2 regions of the Peribacillus sp. NPDC046944 genome follow, and region 1 is predicted to be linked to the other one. Evidence: riboswitches for the same ligand, from Rfam matches in the RefSeq annotation. Region 1 holds a riboswitch; the other holds the start of a gene.
The links. A riboswitch is a leader RNA that binds a small molecule or an ion and turns the genes downstream of it on or off. The one in region 1 is predicted to bind FMN.
Positions count from the first base shown of each region.

Region 2: linked by a shared signal. The riboswitch ahead of ACQKIC_RS14850 (ECF transporter S component) and the one ahead of ribE (riboflavin synthase) in region 1 are both predicted to bind FMN.

Region 1 is NZ_JBNNML010000002.1:377,929-385,867, forward strand. Features, by position in the region: gene putP (sodium/proline symporter PutP) at 1-80, shown strand, start outside; gene ACQKIC_RS04790 (ATP-binding protein) at 235-1,509, shown strand; gene ACQKIC_RS04795 (DEAD/DEAH box helicase) at 1,561-2,697, shown strand; gene megL (methionine gamma-lyase) at 2,965-4,140, shown strand; gene ACQKIC_RS04805 (tryptophan-rich sensory protein) at 4,167-4,895, opposite strand; gene ACQKIC_RS04810 (GNAT family N-acetyltransferase) at 5,106-5,708, opposite strand; FMN riboswitch at 5,996-6,126, shown strand; gene ribE (riboflavin synthase) at 6,275-6,913, shown strand; partial or broken gene ribB (3,4-dihydroxy-2-butanone-4-phosphate synthase) at 6,932-7,534, shown strand; gene ribH (6,7-dimethyl-8-ribityllumazine synthase) at 7,598-7,939, shown strand, end outside.
Region 2 is NZ_JBNNML010000007.1:178,796-186,734, reverse strand. Features, by position in the region: gene serA (phosphoglycerate dehydrogenase) at 46-1,620, opposite strand; FMN riboswitch at 1,960-2,092, shown strand; gene ACQKIC_RS14850 (ECF transporter S component) at 2,263-2,835, shown strand; gene ACQKIC_RS14845 (ferredoxin) at 2,970-3,218, opposite strand; gene ACQKIC_RS14840 (helix-turn-helix domain-containing protein) at 3,505-4,572, shown strand; gene ACQKIC_RS14835 (RecQ family ATP-dependent DNA helicase) at 4,569-6,077, shown strand; gene ACQKIC_RS14830 (CPBP family intramembrane glutamic endopeptidase) at 6,067-6,696, shown strand; gene ACQKIC_RS14825 (LysM peptidoglycan-binding domain-containing protein) at 6,674-7,462, shown strand; gene ACQKIC_RS14820 (DUF2663 family protein) at 7,610-7,939, shown strand, end outside.

The DNA of each region.
Region 1 (7,939 bases):
TTTTCAGTCTGTTATCGGCGAAACCTTCTAAAGAAATAGACGAAGATTTTGATCAGGCTGTTAAAAACCTAACTAAATAGAATGCGCTGTTCAATTGAATGGATGGCACTCTCTTTTCAATCATTAGCAAAAACATGGTACAATAGCTGTAAAGTCCTTATGTGTAGTGCATGAGGACTTTTTTTTGAGTGAGTTGGGAATAATAAGCCAAAAAATAAATATAAAGGATACGGGATGAACCATTCACATAAAATTGCAGGTAAAGTAGCTATTATATATATGATCATTGGGGCCTTATGGATTTTTGTTACCGATTACATCTCGATGTCCCGCGCAAAAGAGAATGTTCACACCTATGCGATGTTCCAGCATTCGAAGGGGTGGATCTATATATTCATAACCGGGATCATTCTCTATGTCATCATCCGGTATTGGACAGGGAAAATGTTGCGGTCCCAACAGGAATTCAACTTGAAGGATGAGCAGTATCAATCCTTGTTTAAGCACAATCCAGATAGTGTTCTACAATTGGATCTTGAAGGCAGGATCATGTCGGTTAATCCAAAAGCCGAAAAGTTCCTCGGGGTCCGAGGTGAGGCATTAAAAGCAAAACAAGCGGGATACTTCATCGATTTGATCGAAAATGAAAAAGCATCTGATTATTTTATCAAGTCTTTGGAGGGAGAAGCTGTACACTTCGAAACGAATATCCAGAGGATGGATGACGAAAAGCGAATCATGCGTGTCACCTTTTTGCCCATCATTGTCCACAAGGAGTTACTTGGAATCTATGCCATCGTCCGGGACATTACCAAGGTCCGGCGTGAAGAGGAATTGATGGTCATGTCTGAAAAGCTCTCCGTCATCGGGCATCTCTCGGCAGCAGTGGCACATGAAATAAGAAATCCGTTAACATCATTAAAAGGGTTCGTGCAATTAATGGATATGACCAAGGAAGTCGACCCGTTGCATACTGACATCATGTTAAAGGAAATTGAACGCATCAATATCATTTCGAGCGAGTTGCTCGTCCTTGGCAAGAAACAGGATGTCACCTTCCGTAAGCTGGACCTTGGGGACTGCCTGCATCAAGTGTATACACTCATGAAAGCTGAATCGAACCTGAACAATATTGAGATGGCCATTGAAGTGAAAGGGGCAGACCCCGTTTTAGTCATGGCCGATTCGATCGAGCTTAAACAGCTATTCATCAATCTCATCAAGAATGGCATCGAGGCTGTTGGTGAGAATGGAAAAATTGACATATCCCTGCAAATCATCGATGATCATGCTATAGTCATGGTCAGTGATAATGGGATCGGGATGGAGCCGGAGCGGTTGGAGCGAATTGGTGAACCGTTTTATTCGATAAAAGAAAAGGGAACGGGAATCGGGCTTACCATCTGTCAGAAAATTGTCCATCGATTGAATGGTGAGATGCGATTTGAAAGTGAGAAACATAAAGGGACGACGGTGACAATTCGGATTCCGTTGGCTACTACCCTATAACAAATGGTACTATAAAGGATATGAAAAGTTTTTTTATTAAAGGAGAACGATATGAGCGAATTACCTGTATTACTGAACGATAGAAAGCCATTTATCCAGGAAGTCTGGAAAAAGTCAGGCTTTGCACAACTTACGCCGGTACAAACGAAAACGATTCCTGTCATTGCACAAGGAAAAGACGTCATGGCCGAATCTCCAACGGGGACGGGAAAGACACTTGCTTATTTACTGCCATTGCTTGAAAAAATAGATCCTGAAAAAAAATCCCCCCAAGCTTTAATCTTGGCTTCATCACGGGAATTGGTGATGCAGATCAATGAAGAGATTCGGATTTGGTCGGAAGGTAGCGGTATTTCTGGAGCAGCCTTCATTGGTGGCGCCAATGTGAAGCGTCAGTTGGACAAACTGAAGAAGCATCCGCAAGTGATTGCGGGAACACCAGGCCGTGTCTATGAATTGATTGCCCAAAAGAAGTTGAAGATGCATGAAGTGAAAACGATCGTACTCGATGAAGGAGATCAATTGATCATTCCCGAGCATATGCAAACAATCAACAATATTATCAAAACGACGCTTAAGGACCGCCAAATCATGGTGTTCTCGGCGACCCTTCCCGAAGAAACGGAAAAAGTGGCCCGAGGATTCATGAATGAACCGGAATTGATCAAGGTTGATAAAAGTGAAAAAATGGATTCGAAGGTCGATCATCTTTATTTTGTAGTCGAAAGACGCGAAAAGTCCAAAATCTTGGAGAAAATCACAAGATTGAAAGATGTGAAGGCATTGGCCTTTTTGAACGATATTGCCGAGCTTAGCGTGTTACATGAGAAGCTTAAGTTTAAAGGCATCGAAATGGGCGTGCTTCACGGGGAGTCGAATAAAGTCGATCGTGAAAAAGCGTTGCGTAAGCTTCGTTCTGGAAAGTCACCGATGTTGATTGCAACCGATGTGGCGGCCCGTGGACTTGATATTAAAGGACTGACAGCCGTCGTTCATATTGATATGGCTGAAAACATTGACCAATATATTCATCGGTCTGGTAGAACGGGACGTGCCGGAGCGGATGGCACGGTCATCTCGATCGTGACGGAAAGAGAAGAGCGTGAGTTGAAGAAAATGGCTCGCGAACTTGAAATCCCCTTAACGAAAGTCACTTTCTATGGTGGGAATATCGTAGAAGAAGAATAGGCATGAAGAATGGAGATGGCCATGAAGGCTGTCTCTTTTTTTATGTTCTGTAGCGTAATCCGGCTATCCTCATTTGACGTTCCTATTTGATAGATTGCAAGCTTTTTAAAGGAAAACTGGCCGCTTCACAAGCTTTGTGGATGATTATTAACAAGGGCAACAGGACTGATCCTGTACGAATGCCCAGGCGACTTACATTGAAAACGCTTCCAAAATATGTTTTTTTAACATATGATAGATATAGCTATTTGGATAGGGGGAGTTAGAATGGGAGAGAAATATAAGCGTATTGAAACAGCTGTGATTCATGAAGGATATGATTCGAAGGAGCATTTAGGAAGCTTGACCACACCTTTGTTTCAAACCTCGACATTTACGTTCGATACGGCCGAACAAGGGGAAAACCGGTTTGCTGGTTTAGAAGATGGATATATTTACTCGAGGCTGGGAAATCCGACGGTTCGGGTGCTGGAAGAGAAGATTGCGGCCTTGGAAGGCGGGGAAGCGGGACTTGCGTTCAGTTCAGGGATGGCTGCCGTGTCTGCGGTCCTTTTTGCTTTGACCAAAGCCGATGACCATATCGTTTGTTCAAAAGGGTTGTATGGATGTACTTTCGGCCTTCTTCAACTGATGGAGGAAAAATACCGGATCACCCACGATTTTTGCGATATGGAAACGGAGGACCAGCTAAGGAGCATGATCCGTCCGAATACGACCTGCATCTATGTAGAGACGCCGATTAATCCGACGATGAAAATGATCGATTTAGGATTGGTCATGAAAGTCGCCAAGGAGAATAATGTGCCTGTTGTGGTCGATAATACGTTTTCCACTCCATATTTACAGAAGCCACTGGAATTTGGATGTGATGTCGTCCTTCATAGTGCTACGAAGTATCTTTGTGGACATGGGGACGTTGTGGCGGGTCTGATTGTCGGAAAGAAGGAGTTTATCAATCAGGTGGCCATGACAACACAGAAGGATATCGGAGGGATTATTTCGCCATTTGATGCATGGTTGCTGTTGCGGGGATTGAAGACGTTGCCAGTCAGGATGGATCGTCACGCTTCTAATGCAACGGAGATCTTTCGCATGCTGAAACAGCATCAACGGGTTAAGGCCGTCTATTATCCAGGCGACGCAGAATCAGGGGATTATCGGATCATGGAAAAACAGATGAAATCCGGTGGAGGCATGATTTCCTTTGAACTGGAGGGGACAAAACAGGATGCCCAACGATTCCTCAATAACTTGAAGCTTATAAAAATCGCGGTCAGCCTAGGAGACGCTGAATCCTTGATCCAGCATCCCGCTACGATGACACACTCGTCCATCCCAAAAGAATCAAGAACGCAGATGGGCATCACCGACCAACTCATACGGCTCTCCGTCGGCCTAGAATCCTGGCATGACATCTGGTCTGACCTTGAACAGGCGTTTTAGGGGTCTGACCCCTTTTATTTCCTGAATTATTTCCTGAGGTTCCTGATCAGGACGGTTATGGATAGGATGAGGATGAGGGCGGCCAGGATATAGGATGTGGTGGTGATTGTCGGATGGGGCGTGCTGTTCCTTACGCCGATTCCGATGATGGCCCAGACGAAGACGAGTGGGTAGCACCAGTCCTTGTTTTTGATGGCAAAGATGAATGCCAGAGCCGTGGCTACGAGTAAGAGGGCGATCGTCCATGCTACATCGGAAATCCCGAAACCATTCCAGCCGATATAGGTCAGATAGTAGGAAATGTTAGCAATGGTCGCGACGCTCACCCATCCTAGATAGACGGAAAAGGGCATCAAGTCGAGAAAGGCATGCCTCACTTTTATAATGTTTGTGTAAATGACAATCAAGGTCAATAAAAGTGTAATGATGATGATGACGGATAACAGGAAATATTCGTAATGCCAAGCTAATAGCCAGGCTCCGTTAAATATACAGCTTAAGGCGAACCATGGGAAAGAGACCATATATGCGGGACTTGTTTTGTGTTTCCCCATAAACTGTCTGGCTACCCAGATGGCAAGAAGAAAATAAATCAATCCCCATATCGAGAATACATAGCCGGCTGGGGTAAAAAGAACGTCCAGTTTCCCGGAAACTTCCCCTGAGGTTTGGCCATTGAAGGGAAGGTAATTAGCCAGGAAGTTCATCGTGATGACGAACAGATAGGCAACAAGGTTGATAAGAACAATTAGCATGTGTCTTCCTCCTTTGAATGAAATTGGGACATATTATCTTATTCCTTTTAAATTGGAGAGATAACCTTTTTTAGCACATCGGAAGGAAGGATTCTTACTTGGTGGATAAAAGAAGGTATTCAAGATCTGTAAAGGGATAAAGGTACAACACGTCTAAAAAATAAGGACCTTGCTACTGTTATTGCAGCAAGGTCCTTTAAAGGTGTTTAATTAATTAGTGAAATTAGGATTTAGCGTTAACAACCGTTTCATCCTTTTTTTGGGGGTTACATATTCTTCTTTTAATATGGAATAATAGGCGCTGTCTAATAATGTACCCTTCGTCATGTGGCTTTTACGGTGAATCCCTTCACACTTCATGCCTAAGCGATCCAATACTTTCCCGGATGCGGCATTTATCACATCACATTCAGCAAATACTCGCTCCAAATCCAAAACATTGAAGGCTAATTCCAGTATTGATTTTCCCGCTTCGGTCATATAGCCTTTACCCCAGAAATTCCGGTTTAAAGTATAACCCAGTTCTCCACATTTGTTCGATTCATGCACTCTGAATTCGATAGCCCCAATCATTTTGTTGTCTTCCTTTAACACGAGTGCATATTTGCCGATAGGCTCTTCCAAAAAATAGTTCGCTATGAAGTTCTTAGTCTGGTCCAAATCTTTATGTTTGTCGTAAAGGTAACGTGTCGTTTCTTCATCAGATGTATATTCATACATATCCTCAGCATCATCAAGCGAAACCGGACGTAAGATGATACGCTCACTTTCGATATGATTGTGCTGAACCATTAAAAGGTTTGTCTTTCCCATTTGAATTCCCCATTTATTCTTGATTTTCCAATTATTATAGCATAATTCAGTACATTTAATAAGAAAATAATGGAATAAAATTCTAGCATCTCTCTTGGATCGTGTATACGAGATTCGTATGATGGCAGGGATCTATTGATATGTAAGCACCACGGCTATAGTCGCTTACATAGGATGGATTCCTCCCTTTTCTTATAGGATTTGCTTGCAACTATCGATTCATTTTAGGATAGATGTTTTACATCCGTACTTTAGAGTGTTAAAATAATGGAAGATTCAAAAAATAGTTAGTCCTTCGGGGTCGGGTGAAAATCCCAACCGGCGGTGATGAAGCAATTCTAAGCCCGCGAGCCTGATAAAGGCAGGATTTGGTGAGAATCCAAAGCCGACAGTACAGTCTGGATGGGAGAAGGACGTGTGAAATCCAAGTGTATACGTACGCCTATTTTTTCAGAATATGAAATGATGGGTTTATTAGGTATACCATTTTTTTCACTCATTTCTCCTGCTAACTCCTTAGGCCATCCTAAGGGGTTTTTTATATGTGTATAAAAGGGGGAGAAACTATGTTTACCGGAATCATTGAGGAGATCGGCACGGTTCATTCCATGAAAAAGGGAAGAAGCAGCATGGAACTGGCCATTTCCTCTAAGAAAGTACTGGAAGATGTCCATCTTGGAGACAGCATTTCCGTTAACGGGGTCTGTTTGACGGTGACTTCCTTCACACAGACTTTATTTACGGTCGATGTGATGCCGGAAACGGTGAAAGCTTCATCGATCCGGACATTGAAACCAGGTTCAGAAGTGAATCTTGAACGTGCGATGAGTGCTAATGGACGTTTCGGCGGCCATTTCGTTTCAGGTCATATCGATGGAACGGGCACCATCATGAAAAAAGAACGAAAAGAAAATGCCGTCTATTATGTGATCCAACTGGAAGAAGGGCTCAGTACATACTGTATGCCAAAAGGATCTGTTGCCATCGATGGGACAAGCTTGACGATATTCGGCATCGAGGGAAATTTGCTGACTGTATCACTCATTCCCTTGACCCATCAGGATACCATTTTGGGCAGGAAGGCGGCAGGCGATATCGTAAACATTGAAAACGACATGTTAGGGAAATATATCATACATCAAATGAAAAACAGCGAATCAAAACCAGGACTGGATTTAGCATTCTTGTCTAAGCATGGATTCTAATAAATGGAGGTGTACAGGATGTTCCATACCATTGAAGAAGCGATTGAAGATTTGAAAGCTGGGAAAGTAATCATCATTTCCGATGATGAAGACCGCGAAAATGAAGGGGATTTCGTGGTGCTTGCAGAAAAGGCGACACCCGAAGCCATCAACTTTATGGCCACGCATGGCCGTGGGTTGATTTGTACGACGATTACCGAACAGTTGGCGAAAAAGCTGAACTTGCATCCGATGGTCAATGATAACACCGATCATCATGGGACGGCCTTCACCGTAAGTATCGATCATAAAAGCACGTCTACAGGTATCAGTGCGTTCGAACGGTCCCTGACCATTCTCGAGCTCTTGAAGGAAGATTCGGTTGCCGAGGACTTTCAACGCCCGGGGCACACTTTTCCGTTGATAGCCAAGGCAGGGGGCGTGTTAAGCCGCACAGGACATACGGAAGCATCCGTCGACTTGGCCAAGTTATGTGGGGCTGCTCCAGCAGGTGTCATTTGTGAAATCATGAATGAAGATGGAAGCATGGCACGTGTATCCGACTTGGAACTAATTGCGGATAAATTCAACCTGAAATTCATTACGATTGCGGACTTGGTACAATACCGTAAGCAAAAGGAATCATCGCAAGAACAGGTATACATTCAAAATGCATGATGTTTTTAAAATGAGGAGGAAATAGACATGGGGAAAATTATCGAAGCACAATTAATCGGATCGGGACTGAAAGTGGGAATCGTGGTTGGAAGGTTCAATGAGTTCATTACAAGCAAGCTATTGGGCGGAGCATTGGATGGTCTGAAACGCCACGGTGTTGACGAGGATGACGTGGACATCGCTTGGGTGCCAGGAGCATTTGAATTGCCGCTCATTGCCAAGAAACTTGTGAACACGGGGAAATACGACGCAGTGATTGGATTAGGGACGGTCATCAGAGGTTCTACTTCGCATTATGATTATGTCTGCAATGAAGCAGCGAAAGGAATGGCCTCCGTTGCTTTGGATACCGGAGTTCCGGTCATCTTC
Region 2 (7,939 bases), on a different contig from region 1:
CAACAAAAAAAGGATGCCCGCTAGTGGGGCATCCTTAAGTGGAAATTATAAAGCTATTCGGGCCATGAAAGTAATTTCTTGTGTTTCCTCTAAGAATTGCTTCATATTATCTTCTAATGGTTTATCGAAACTCAATACCATGATAGCTTCCCCGCCAGCTTCTTTACGACCAACTTGCATAGTCGCGATATTTACGGCATGATCACCAAGAATTTTACCGACGTTACCGATTACTCCAGGTTTATCAGTGTGTTGGATATAAAGTAAATTAGCTTCTGGATGGAAATCAATTTTGAAACCATTCAGATTGACAATCCGGGAACCATAGTTCTCGATATGAGTACCACTAATGGTTAATTCGCGAGTGTCGCCTTTTACTTTTAGACTGATCAGGTTAGAATAACCTAGAGAGTCAGTAGAAACCTTTTCGCCAATGGTAATGCCCCGCTCTTTAGCAACCAATAGCGCATTCACCTCATTAACTGAAGCATCTACTCTTGATTTGAAGAAGCCTGCTATTAGGCTTTTTGTCAGAATAGCGGTATCGAAGTCCAATGATTCACCTGCATAAGTTACGGAAATCTCCTGAATGCCTTCTTTCATGCATTGTGAGGCAATGGAGCCCATTTGTTGGACTAGTTGATAGAATGGCTGAACCTTTTCAAACACCTCTTTAGAAATGGCTGGAAGGTTAATTGAACTTGATACAGGATTACCTTCAAAATAGGTTAATACTTCTTGGGCGACTTGAACGGCAACATTCAATTGGGCTTCTTTAGTGGAAGCTCCTAAATGAGGAGTAGCGATGACGTTATCAAGTTCAAGTAATTTATGGCCAAGCGGTGGTTCTTCAACAAATACATCCAACGCGGCTCCAGCTACATGTCCCTCGACAATCATTTCATATAAATCATCTTCATCAAGGATTCCGCCACGTGCACAGTTCAATACGTACACGCCTTTTTTACAGGTGAGTAACTTTTCTTTATTGATTAACCCTCTAGTTTCGTCCGTTAGAGGTGTATGTACAGTGATTATATCCGCTTTAGGGAGCAATTCATCTAAAGTCAGGGAAGTTACGGACATTTTTTTTGCACGATCGGCTGTTAAGAATGGGTCATAAACTATGACTTCCATGCCAAAAACTTTTGCGCGTTTGGCAATTTCTCCACCAATTCGTCCGAAACCAATAATGCCTAAAGTTTTCCCACGAAGTTCCGTTCCTGTATAAGAAGAGCGTTTCCATTCTCCATTTTTCAGGGAAGCATAAGCTTGCGGAATATGGCGCATCAAGGAAGCCATCATGGCAAATGTATGTTCAGCTGTTGAAATTGTATTTCCGTCAGGAGCATTCACAACAACGATTCCGCGTTTTGTTGCGGCAGGAATGTCAATGTTATCAACGCCGACACCTGCGCGAGCAATGATCTTTAGTTTTGGCATGCGGTTCATTAAATCTTCTGTAACTTTTGTTGCACTTCTAACCAGTATTGCATCAATCTGATCAAGTTCGTTTGCTGCTTCTTCTACAGTCTTCTGAATAAGAAGAATATTGGATGCCTCTGAAAGCGGTCCGAGTCCTTCTGGTTTGATGGCATCTGCTACTAAAATCTGATACACGTGTAAACACCTTCCTAGGTAAAATTCTCTTAAATTTCAGTTAATTTTACAATTGAAATGGGAAAACTGTCAATTTAGCATACCTATATGTAAGCGCTTTAATTAAAGTTACTTTGAAATTCACTTGTCCAAAACCGCAAGGGCAAAGGGTTTGAGTCGTAATTTTCTAAAAATAAAAATTATTTTAGACCGAGTAAAACGTCGTGATTATAAATACATATTTTGTTTAAAATGAATAAAAGTGTAATATTCGATTGTCGTAAATTCATAGTTGCGATGAAAATACTATTCAAAAAAAGAAAAATCATTTATAATGAAAATTGTAAATTAATTTTATAGGTCTATCTTCGGGGCGGGGTGTAACTCCCCACCGGCGGTGATGAAGAAAAATTCTTCTAAGCCCGCGAGCCTTAGGGCAGGATTTGGTGGGATTCCAAAGCCGACAGTATAGTCTGGATGGGAGAAGATGGAGGTTCCTGAATGCGTTCAAACAGTCAAGTGCTGAACGTTTGTTTGATGAAACCTTTAATTTATCCCTTTAATTCTGTCGGAATTAAGGGGTTTTTTATTGAACATCAACATTCATGAAGGATCCCTAACCTCTTTTTCAAGGTAGATCAAGAAAAAGAAGGAGAGAGAACTATGAAATCGAACAAAGTTAAAAAGATGGTCACACTTGCAATGCTAGGAAGTCTTTCCTACCTACTAATGCTTTTGAATTTTCCATTTCCGGGATTTCCGCCTTTTCTGAACATTGATTTTAGTGACATCCCAGCACTGATGGCGGCATTGATTTTCGGACCGCTTGCAGGAGTTTTAGTTGAATTCCTGAAAAACTTATTGGATATGGTCATGACTGGAAGCGATACGGGTGTACCGGTTGGACATATCTCTAACTTTATAGCGGGGGTATTATTCATACTGCCAACATATTATGTATATAAAAAAATAAGTTCGAAAAAAGGAATGACATTTGCCTTGCTAGCCGGAACAGTTTCCATGGCGCTAATTATGAGTGTCTTGAACTATTATGTCTTTTTACCGGCATATACTTTCTTTATGGGATGGGATGCCATGACCGCACCAGAGTCAAGACAATTCGTAACTGCGGCAATACTCCCTTTTAACATCATTAAAGGGGTGCTCATCACTTCCGTTTTCATGCTATTATTTGTTAAACTCCAAACATGGATCAATAAAACAAGTGTTATATAAACATGCTTAATATATAAAAAGAGGCAGAAACCACCAGATTATAACTGGGTTGTTTCTGCCTCTTTAATGTATGGGGAGAAGTTTTAAAAAATACATAAAAAAAGCCATTCTCAAAATGAAAATGGCTTTTATTCTTATTCGAATTTTAAAGCGTCGCCCTCGAATGATTCGTCTGCGACTTTGATAGAGTCTGTGGGGCATCCTTCAAATGCATCCATCATGTCATCTATAAGAACATCGGGGATTTCAACGATTCCTTCGTTATCATCTAGCGTAACAAAAGCAATTCCTTCATCATCATAATCATAGATATCTGGTGCTGCAGCTCCACAAGCTCCACAAGCGATACATGTTTCTTTATCAACAATAGTAAATTTAGCCATGAATAAAACCCCTCCTAAGTTGATTTACAACTCAAAACCTTTTTATTATAGATTAACATCTCTTTCTTATTGTAAGACCGAATGCCGAACTTATCAATAGAAAATGTAACGATAATACGGCAGTATATGAAAAGTCAACACAAATTATTGGGAAAATTTCTTTATAACGAGTACGTATTTAGTTGTTTATTCACAAATATCGTTGCATATATGACATAAAAAAAGGCGGTATTTGCAGATTTTTGTTACAATATAATTGGATAAATGGAACAAGGATGTGAGTTTCATGAACAATTATCTTCAAGCAATCATTTTATATGCGATACAAAAGTTCCAAGGTGAGCGTTCCATCTACGCAATTTATCATATGCTTCAGGGTAAAAAATCGTCCCAGACTATTCAGGATGCGCATTTATTTGGTCTGACGAATATATTTGGGACTATGCCTCGTTTTACCCGGGAGGAGTTATCTCAAAACATAAAATTGTTTCTTGAACTGAAACTAATCGAACCAACGGAAAAAAATGATGTGTATTTGATTAGTGAACAAGGAGGAGGGGCGTTGGCCTCTTATTTCAAAAAGTGGACTCTTCCTTTATCACTAAATGGGTGGAAATACCAAAACATCACCCCGGATTTTTGGAGAAGACTCAATCTTCTTATCCAAACTATATCCCATATTGTCCACAATGAAAGGCCTTTTTATCCGATACAACAGAATCAACGAGTACAGGAATTCGTAAAGGGTTTTTTATATGCCAACCAACAAAATCGAGAGTTGCTTGCTCAGCATCTTTTTGATGAATTGGTCACCCTCTTAGAGATGCAAAGTGAGTTGAACCGTGACATTTTTGTTTTGAAAATTACGGGGGTCAATCGAATCGGACTTACGTTTGAGCAGATTGGAAAAAGGAAAGAAATTGATGAGTGGTTTGTACACTACGTTTTTCTCGATTCATTGCATCAAATGCTCGCAGAGATATCAACAGTACGCGATTACCCTCTGTTGGCTTCTCTAATCCATGATTGGAAAAATGGTGGGCATCCTCATCTAACACAATCGACTCATACGACTCTGCAATATATTCAGGCAGGGAAAACGATACAGGAAATTGCAGAGATTCGTCGTTTAAAAGGAAATACGATTGAGGATCATCTCGTAGAAATCGTGCTATCGGACAAAAGTTTTTCGATAAATGACTATGTTCCAATAGAGGATGAAGACAAAATCATTACGGTCATTAAACGGTTGAATACGAGAAAACTCAAGGCAATCAAGGAAGCTGTCGATAATGAGCAAATTAGTTTTTTTCAAATAAGGCTTGTACTTGCGAAAATAGGTGATAGAGGATGAACTTGAATACAGTCCTGAAAGATAAATTTGGATTTGACAATTTTCGTCCTGGACAGCATGAGGTAATCGAATCCTTGCTAGAAGGGACCCACACATTGGCAATGCTTCCTACAGGGTCTGGTAAATCATTATGTTATCAGCTCCCTGCTTACCTTATCAATAAGACGGCTATAATTGTTTCACCGTTATTATCCTTGATGCAGGATCAGGCGGATCAGCTTAAGATGAGAGGGGAAAAAAGTGTTCTGACCCTCAATTCTTTTCTGACCGCGTATCAAAAAAAACAGGCATTTGAACGATTGCAAACGTATCGGTTTATTTTTCTGTCTCCCGAAATGCTTGGGCTAGAAAGTGTAATCCAGTCTTTAAGGAAAATTGACATAGGCTTATTTGTCATTGACGAGGCGCATTGCATTTCTCAATGGGGATATGATTTCAGGCCGGATTACTTGAACTTGGGAGAAGTGAGGCGTAAGTTAAATAACCCATTAACGCTTGCCTTGACGGCAACAGCAACAAAAGAAGTACGGGAAGATATTATCAGGAAATTGAATATATCCCAACATAAGGAAATCGTTTCATCCGTTGATCGGGAAAATATCGCGATACTTGTGGAAAATATATATAGCTACGAAGAAAAGCTTGCCCGTGTCCTCTCGCTTGTCAGGGAATTCCCAGGTAGTGGAATTATTTATTTTTCTTCGAAAAAAGTGGCTGAAGCGGTCTCGGGTTTTTTACAGGAAAATGGAGTCGGTAGTGTCAATTATTATCATGGAGGTATGGAACAGGAGCAAAGAATGCTCATTCAGCAGCAATTCATCTTGGGCCAGTTAAAAATCATTTGTGCAACGAGTGCGTTTGGAATGGGAGTCAATAAAGCTGATGTTAGATTTGTCATCCATTTTCATATGCCATCCACAATGGAATCATACCTTCAAGAAATAGGGAGGGCAGGCCGTGACCAAAAACAAAGTGTAGCCATTTTACTATATAGCGAAGGGGATGAAGGACTTCCGTTGCATTTGATGGAACAACAGCTACCAACTGACCATCAAATTGAGGCCGTTTGTTCGTATTTAAATGAAGCGAAAAGAAGTATGGCTGATTTAAGTCTTTCTGAAAAAGAGCATCTTCTTCAGAGCTTTTCCTTGAATGATATTCAATTCCGTTTTTTCACACAATTTCTGACGGATGATGACTCACCATTGCATAGAACAAGGATGAAAGACTATTGTCATACAAGAAAGATGCAAAATCAGGAAAAGCTGAACGTTTTTTTGAATTGGATTCATACTAAAATATGTAGGCGTTTGGGCATTTTGCATTATTTTGAAGAAGAGCAGCGAAAAGGGAATGACGTATGTTGCGATCGTTGTGGAATAGATGCAAAAAATATCTTGGATGTATGGCCGGCAGTAAAGGAACAGCAGGGTAATTCATATTCTACATGGAAACAGGAATTAGCTTTTATCTTATTGGATAAGGATAATGGGCATGAAAAATAAGCAGGCGCAATTAATTAAACAGCTGACAGACAAACAGTTACTATATAATTTGTTCCTGACCCAAATTATTCTCTTAACGATTGGCTTTTTTTTAGGTATTATCTTATTTGAAGATTTTTCTACCTTTCGTTCTTTATTTGACATTAAAGATATGGATATTTTGTTGATAGGTGTCCCTGCTGGAATCTTAGTGGTCATTTTTGATGTGGTCATGATGAAAGTGACCCCTGTTTCCTATCAGGATGATGGTGGAGTCAATGAACGCATTTTCAGTAGCCTACCATATCCCATGATCTTTATCGTCTCTTTGTTAGTAGCGGTTAGCGAGGAATTATTATTTCGTGGTGTTATGCAGACACATATAGGCTTATTGTGGACGAGCATTATCTTTGCGGCGGTTCATTATCGTTACTTATTTAATTGGTTTTTATTTTTGAATGTGACGCTTTTAAGCTTTCTCATCGGATTTTTGTTTGAATGGACCCAAAATATTTTAGTGACGATCACAGCCCATTTTTTAATAGATTTTATCCTCGGTATATTAATAAGACATAAGTATGTAAAGCTGGCAGTATGTGAAGAGGGTGGTGACTTAGATGAGTCGTGTAAAAGAGAATGAAAACGATCAAGCTGGAGAACTTCGTACGCGATCCGATCGTCATAAGGTGAAGTCATCTTTACCAAAAAGAAGTGAGGTTCATCAGAGTAAAAAGAAAAAAAGCAAAGTGAAGATAAAGTTCCCAATGATTAAATTATTATCGCTATTTTTCATTTTGCTTCCTATAGGATTTTATAGTCTTTATACATACCTTCAGGATAGGCCTGAAAAGGATACCAAAAGTAGTGAAGTGGTGAATTTTAGTGATGACGAAGAAACTATAGAAGAGGCTGTGCCGACAACGGCAACGGCCGGGGATATTAAGGAAAAAGAAGAAAAAGATACTGCTAAGCTTAAAGAAAAAAAGCAAGAGGAAGATAAGGCTGCAGAAGAAAGAGCAAAGAAAAAAGCCAAACAAGAAGCGGAAGCAAAGGCTAAAGCAGAGGCGGAAGTAAAAGCCAAACAAGAAGCGGAAGCAAAGGCTAAAGCAGAAGCGGAAGCGAAGGCCAAACAAGAGGCAGAAGCAAAGGCTAAAGCAGAAGCGGAAGCGAAAGCCAAACAAGAAGCAGATAATAAAGTAGCTTCTGGGGATGCCGCAGCTACCAAATCGGAGGCTGACGGATATAAAGTTGTTTACCATACGGTTCAGGCAGAAGAGACATTATTCAGGATTGCGATGAACTACTACAAATCGCAGGAAGGCATTGCGCTAATTCAGAAATGGAACGGGCTGAATGGCAATGAGATTTCGAAGGGACAAGTCTTGAAGATACCACTGAAAAAGTAAAAGCAAAAGCACTCTGTCTCTTAAGATCGACAGGGTGCTTTTTTTCCTAAGGTGGGTTATTTATAGTAAAGGTCCGCCCCCATTATCATTTTTTCCAAGACAACCTCATATCATGATTTGAAGGATTAGGAAAGAGGGGGAAGATAAATGGAACCGGCAATCATTTTATTGGATGATAAAACCGATCAGGCGGCAAAACAAATGTTACAGAATGTTGTGGTCCGCAAAAAAAAATTCGAGACGCTCAAAAAGAAGCATCTTCATAGTTTATGGGCAACAATGATTATCGCTGCTCTTTTCTTGATATATCTTTATTTATATATAGTTGTTCCTTATTCCTATTCGTTCTTTAAGATGTTCAGTGTCTTTGTTGACCATTTTAGCCATTTTTTATTTTTGGCTGCGACGACCGGAATCTATGGTTATATGATGATGATCAAAAAGAAAATGGATAAAGCAGAAAAGGAATTTCAATTG